Regions from separate parts of the Clostridium algidicarnis genome, predicted to be linked through region 2. Evidence: a T-box and tRNA genes for the amino acid it is inferred to sense, from the RefSeq annotation. Region 2 holds a T-box; the other holds one or more tRNA genes.
What was found. A T-box is a leader RNA that pairs with one kind of tRNA and senses whether it is charged. The one in region 2 lies ahead of pheS (phenylalanine--tRNA ligase subunit alpha), so its partner is inferred to be a tRNA-Phe.
Positions count from the first base shown of each region.

Region 1: it has a tRNA-Phe gene. The T-box ahead of pheS (phenylalanine--tRNA ligase subunit alpha) is inferred to sense a tRNA for this amino acid. The anticodon was not compared.

Region 1 covers NZ_JNLN01000001.1:1,411,424-1,414,851, reverse strand. The annotation lists gene BV55_RS0106990 (hypothetical protein) at 277-1,020, shown strand; tRNA gene BV55_RS0106985 (tRNA-Phe) at 1,078-1,153, opposite strand; rRNA gene rrf (5S ribosomal RNA) at 1,163-1,279, opposite strand; rRNA gene BV55_RS0106975 (23S ribosomal RNA) at 1,328-3,428, opposite strand, start outside.
Region 2 covers NZ_JNLN01000001.1:2,487,036-2,490,463, forward strand. The annotation lists gene BV55_RS0111855 (potassium channel family protein) at 1-435, shown strand, start outside; gene BV55_RS0111860 (TrmH family RNA methyltransferase) at 455-1,249, shown strand; T-box leader at 1,281-1,521, shown strand; gene pheS (phenylalanine--tRNA ligase subunit alpha) at 1,577-2,596, shown strand; gene pheT (phenylalanine--tRNA ligase subunit beta) at 2,652-3,428, shown strand, end outside.

The sequences.
Region 1 (3,428 bases), 1.1 Mb from region 2:
TAAATTGTTGCGATACTACTATATTACCATAAAGGCTCTAGTGTTTTAAAGAAGAATCAGAAAGAATACATAAAACATGTATAGACCTTGGTTTTATGTAATTCCACTAAATTCTATTTAATTCTATTTAATTACATTTTTATATTAAACCTATATACATCCTTCTAATTAGATGTAGCAATCCCCTATTGTCCCACACAACCTCATAGGAACATTGTATCTATTATGTATATAGTTTTATACTTAATATGTGAAAGTTTTACTTTCAACTAAGGGGTGATTAATATTACAAGCGGTATATATGTAGATTTAGATAAAACTACCCCTAGGTACGGATGTACCTATTGCAACAGGTGTAATAGTCTTTTTGGTGTTAGCTTGTGCAAAATTAAAAACAGAGGATGTTGTTTTTATTTTCCTAAATTTTATTTAGTAGATCTTCACAATATGTGCAAGAGCATAGATGGACTACAAACATTACATAGTATAGTAAATAATCCTGGTACCATACTCCATGAATACTACATTCATGCTAAGGGATACTTTGATAAGGAAGGCTATGAAAACTACATGTCTAATAACTATTTTGATATTGATTCCTATTCAAATAACAATTTTAAAATGGTTATCAATGAAGCTAATTTATCTAATGAGTTAACGAAGATTAATGATAAGACTATGTTTTTTAGATGTTGTCCTTTTGCTAAAGAAGGATATGGTTGTACTATACCAGCAAAATATAGGACCTATGTATGTAACTTCTTTTTATGTAGTGAGGTAATTGACTCTATAAAAGAATTGGATAATTACGATCTTTACGTAAGAGAAAGAGAACGATATATGAGATGGTTAGACTTTGAAAATCAAAACTTAGAGCATATACTAAGAGAAAATCATCTGAGCCTTTCAAGTAATCTAGAAGGTGTTATTAAGGCACTACAAGAATTACCTAAAGAAGACTATGAATTTCCTAAGTTGCCTCCAATAATAACCAGTGATAACTTACCTAAAAATGCTTAATTTAATATAAATATTATGCAAATATAAAAAGCCTAGTATTAACTAGGCTTTTTATGATGGTGGCTAGACCAGGAATCGAACCAGGGACACGAGGATTTTCAGTCCTCTGCTCTACCGACTGAGCTATCCAGCCAAAGTTTTCACCCGGCGACGACTTACTCTCCCACAAGGCTTCCCTTGTAGTACCATCAGCGCTTTAGTGCTTAACCATCCTGTTCGGAATGGGAAGGGGTGTTACCACTAAGCCATAATCACCGGATCTTTGAAAGATTTTGTTCTTTCAAAACTGCATATGGTTTAAAATAATTTGGTCAAGCCCTCGACCTATTAGTATCAGTCAGCTTAATACATTACTGCACTTACACCTCTGACCTATCAACCTCGTGTTCTTCAAGGGGTCTTACTAGCTTACGCTATGGGAAATCTAATCTTGAGGTGGGCTTCACGCTTAGATGCTTTCAGCGTTTATCCCGTCCCGACATAGCTACCCAGCAATGCCACTGGCGTGACAACTGGTACACCAGAGGTCAGTCCATCCCGGTCCTCTCGTACTAGGGACAGCTCCTCTCAAATTTCCTACGCCCGCGACGGATAGGGACCGAACTGTCTCACGACGTTCTGAACCCAGCTCGCGTGCCGCTTTAATGGGCGAACAGCCCAACCCTTGGGACCTACTTCAGCCCCAGGATGCGACGAGCCGACATCGAGGTGCCAAACCTCCCCGTCGATGTGGACTCTTGGGGGAGATCAGCCTGTTATCCCCGAGGTAGCTTTTATCCGTTGAGCGATGGCCCTCCCACGAGGTACCACCGGATCACTAAGCCCGACTTTCGTCCCTGCTCCACTTGTAGGTGTCGCAGTCAGGCTCCCTTCTGCCTTTGCACTCTTCGAACGATTTCCGACCGTTCTGAGGGAACCTTTGGGCGCCTCCGTTACTTTTTAGGAGGCGACCGCCCCAGTCAAACTGCCCACCTAACAATGTCCGGCACCCAGTTTCATGGGTATCCGTTAGAACCTCAGTACTGTCAGGGTGGTATCCCAAGGGTGACTCCACTGAAGCTGACGCCCCAGTTTCTCAGTCTCCCACCTATCCTGTACAGACAATACCGAAATTCAATGCTAAGCTACAGTAAAGCTCTACGGGGTCTTTCCGTCCAATCGCGGGTAGCCAGCATCTTCACTGGCACTACAATTTCGCCGGATTTGCAGTTGAGACAGTGCCCAAGTCATTACGCCATTCGTGCGGGTCAGAACTTACCTGACAAGGAATTTCGCTACCTTAGGACCGTTATAGTTACGGCCGCCGTTTACTGGGGCTTAAGTTCATACCTTCGCTTACGCTAAGCATTCCCCTTAACCTTCCAGCACCGGGCAGGCGTCAGCCCCTATACTTCAGCTTTCGCTTTAGCAGAGACCTGTGTTTTTGCTAAACAGTTGCTTGGGCCTATTCTCTGCGGCCTACTTGCGTAGGCACCCCTTCTCCCGAAGTTACGGGGTCAATTTGCCGAGTTCCTTAACTGCAATTCTTCCGATGGTCTTAGGATTCTCTCCTCATCTACCTGTGTCGGTTTGCGGTACGGGCACTATTTTGCTCCCTAGAGGCTTTTCTTGGCAGCGTGGAATCAGATACTTCGGTCAAAATGACCTTCCCCATCACACCTCAGAATTGTCTGAACGGATTTTCCTATCCAGACTCCCTAAGTGCTTAGACTAGCATCCAATAGCTAGCACATCTTATCCTCCTGCGTCACCCCATTGGTAATAACGCTACATAGTGGTATCGGAATATCAACCGATTGTCCATCGCCTACGCCTTTCGGCCTCGGCTTAGGTCCCGACTAACCCTGGGCGGACGAACCTTCCCCAGGAAACCTTAGATTTTCGACCACTAGGATTCTCACCTAGTTCTCGCTACTTATGCCAACATTCTCACTCCTGTACCGTCCACCGCTCCTTTCGGTACGACTTCAGCCAGTACAGGACGCTCCTCTACCGCGTACATAAATGTACACCCATAGCTTCGGTGATAGATTTTAGCCCCGAACATCTTCGGCGCGGGATCTCTCGACTAGTGAGCTATTACGCACTCTTTTAATGAGTGGCTGCTTCTAAGCCAACATCCTAGTTGTCTTTGAAATCCCACATCCTTTTCCACTTAATCTATACTTTGGGACCTTAGCTGATGGTCTGGGCTGTTTCCCTTTTGACTACGGGCCTTATCACTCGCAGTCTGACTGCCGGACTAATAGTATGTGGCATTCGGAGTTTGATAGAGTTTGGTAACCTATACGGCCCCTAGCCCATTCAGTGCTCTACCTCCACTACTCATATCCGACGCTAGCCCTAAAGCTATTTCGAGGAGAACCAGCTATCTCCGGGTTCGATTGGAATTTCTCCGCTATCCACAG
Region 2 (3,428 bases):
AACATTCAAGCTAGTGTAATGGTTACTCTTTTGATGAAAGAGCTAGGAATAAAATATATAATAGCTAAAGGTCAAAGTGAATTACATGCAAAGGTACTATATAAGATTGGTGCAGATAGAGTAGTATTACCAGAAAAGGATATGGGGATGAGAGTTGCCCATAACCTAGTTTCTTCTAATATATTGGATTATATTGAACTTTCACCAGATTACAGTATAATTGAGGTTAAATGTCCTAAACAGTGGGCAGGTAAAACATTATCAGAATTAAATGTTAGAGCTAATCATGGCATTAATATAATGGCTGTAAGAAAGAAAAATGAAATCAATATTTCTCCAATGGCAGAAGATATAATTGAGCCTACGGACGTATTAATTGTTATAGGTGCAGAGGATGATCTGTCAAGACTAGAAAGTACTATATCTGTAGATTAAGGTAGGGGGTATAAGAGCTTTGAACCTAATTGAAAGTAAAAATAACCCGCTAATTAAAGAAGTAAAAAAACTTCATGAAAAAAAATATAGACTCTTAATGGGAAAATTCATAGTAGAAGGTCTTAGATTTGTAGAGGAAGCTTTAAATAAAAGTTATTTAACAGACTCCTTATTTATAAGTAAAAATTATGTGGATAAATATAATTATTTATTAGATAATAATCTAATAAATGAAAAAAAAGTTTTTGTAGTTGAGGATAATATTTTTAAATCCTTGTGTTATACAGAAAGTCCCCAAGGAATAATAGCGGTTTGTAATATAACTAAAGAAAAATTTAATATTACAGATGGGTTTTATATTCTTGTAGACAAGGTACAAGACCCTGGTAACTTAGGAACTATAATAAGATCTGCCCATGCAAGTGGTGCAAAAGCAGTTATATTAACTAAAGGAACAGTAGACTTATATAATCCTAAGGTGCTTAGATCTACTATGGGTTCTATTTTCTATATACCAATAATAGAAGATGAGAGGTCTGAATATATAAATGAACTAAAGGCTAAAGGGTTTAAATTTTTAGTTAGTAGTTTAGATACAGAAGAAAACTTTTATGATATAGAACTAACTAAAAATCTAGTTATATGCGTTGGAAATGAAGGTAATGGAATTAGTGAAGATATTTATAAATTAAGTGATATTAAAGTTAAAATACCTATGCCAGGTGGCGCAGAATCTTTAAATGTATCTATAGCAGCCTCTATAATGATGTTTGAAGTTATAAGACAAATAAATTCTAGTATTGAATTTATTTAAATTAGTATGTATAATGATTTTAACTAAATAAATAATGGCAATGAAAGAGAAAGTAAATATAAAATATGATGTTAGATATTCATGAATATATTTTCAGGGAGAAGGGGTCAAAGACTGAAAGCCTCTTTAAATATAATTATATTGAAGTTCACTCCGGAGCACTAACTGTGAAATATAAGTAGTAGTTAGCGGATAAAACCGTTAAATTTAACTAAGGTAGTAGTGTTGCAAACTACTAATTAGGGTGGTAACGCGGATATTCCGTCCCTTTTTTGGGACGGTTTTTTATTTACCCATAATTATCAAAGATAGAAAGGAGAAAATAAGATGAAAGAAAATTTAAAGCTAATAAAGGAAAGAGCAATAGAAGAATTAAAGAAAGTTAATTCTACTAATGATATTGAATCAATAAAAATTAAGTATTTAGGTAAAAAAGGTGAACTTACTGGTATATTAAGGGGAATGGGAGGCTTACCTAACGAAGAAAGACCCATAATAGGAAAGCTAGCAAACGAAGTTAGAGAATCAATAGAACTTTATATAAACAATGTGGCAAAAAACATAAAAGAAACAGAAAGATTAGAAAAATTAAGTGAAGAAACTATAGATATATCACTTCCAGGAAAGAAACAGATAATTGGTAAAAGGCATCCTTTAGACCTTACATTAGAAAGCATGAAAGAAATATTTATGTCTATGGGATTTTCAATAGAGGAAGGTCCAGAAGTGGAGCTTGACTACTATAATTTTGAGGCTCTTAATATACCTAAAAATCATCCTGCTAGAAGTGAACAAGATACTTTTTACATAAATGAAAAGGTGGTTTTAAGAACTCAGACATCACCAGTTCAAGTAAGAGTTATGGAAAATCAAAAACCACCTATAAAAATGATTTCTCCAGGAAAGGTTTATAGGTCTGATGCTGTAGATGCTACTCACTCACCTATATTTTATCAAATGGAGGGGCTAGTTATAGATAAGGGTGTAACCTTTGCAGATCTAAAAGGTACCTTAGATATATTTGCTAAAAAGATGTTCGGAAGTAATGTTAAAACTAAATTTAGACCACATCACTTTCCATTTACAGAACCTTCAGCAGAGATGGATGCTACATGTTTTGTATGTGAGGGTAAGGGATGTAATGTTTGTAAAAATAGTGGCTGGATTGAACTTTTAGGCGGTGGAATGGTACATCCAGATGTGCTTAGAAACTGTGGTATAGATCCTGAGGTTTATAGTGGATTTGCCTTTGGTTTTGGAGTAGATAGAATGGTTATGTTAAAGTATGGAATAGATGATATAAGGTTGTTATATGAAAGTGATATAAGGTTCTTAAAAGAATTTTAATTTAAAAGATTTTAATAAAAACATATTAAAAAAATTAATCGAGGAGGAATAGTGGATGAAAGTACCATTTACGTGGCTTAAGGATTATGTAGATATAGATATAAATGTTAATGAATTAGCAGATAGGTTGACTCTTTCGGGATCAAAAGTTGAAGAGGTTATAACAACTGGAGATGAAATTAAAAATGTAGTAACAGCAAAGATAGTTAAAATTGAACCACATCCAGATGCAGATAAACTTGTTATTTGTCAGCTTGATATAAAAAAGGATGAGTATTTGCAAATAGTTACTGGGGCTAAAAATATGAAAGAGGGAGATATTGTTCCATCGGCCCTTCACGGCGCTTCTTTAGCTAATGGACTTAAGATAAAAAAGGGTAAATTAAGAGGAATACCTTCTAATGGAATGATGTGTTCAGAAGAAGAACTAGGACTTGCAGAAGAAGGCACTGCTCTTGGGTTAATGATATTACCTACAGATACACCAGTTGGAGAAGATATTAAAGAGGTATTAGGTTTAAATACTTCAATTATAGATTTTGAAATAACCTCCAATAGAACGGATTGTATGAGTGTAGTCGGTATAGCAAGAGAAACAGCAGCCACTCTTGATGTAAAATACAAAATGCCTAATACAAATTATAAGGTTTCAGAGGAAGAAAATATTAAAGATATGATAAAGGTTGAAGTAAAGGATTCATTATGTAAAAGATATATGGCAAGGTCTATTAAAAATGTAAAGATAAAATCATCACCATCTTGGATGCAAGAAAGATTATTAGAGGCTGGAATTAGACCTATAAATAACGTGGTGGATATAACAAATTTTGTA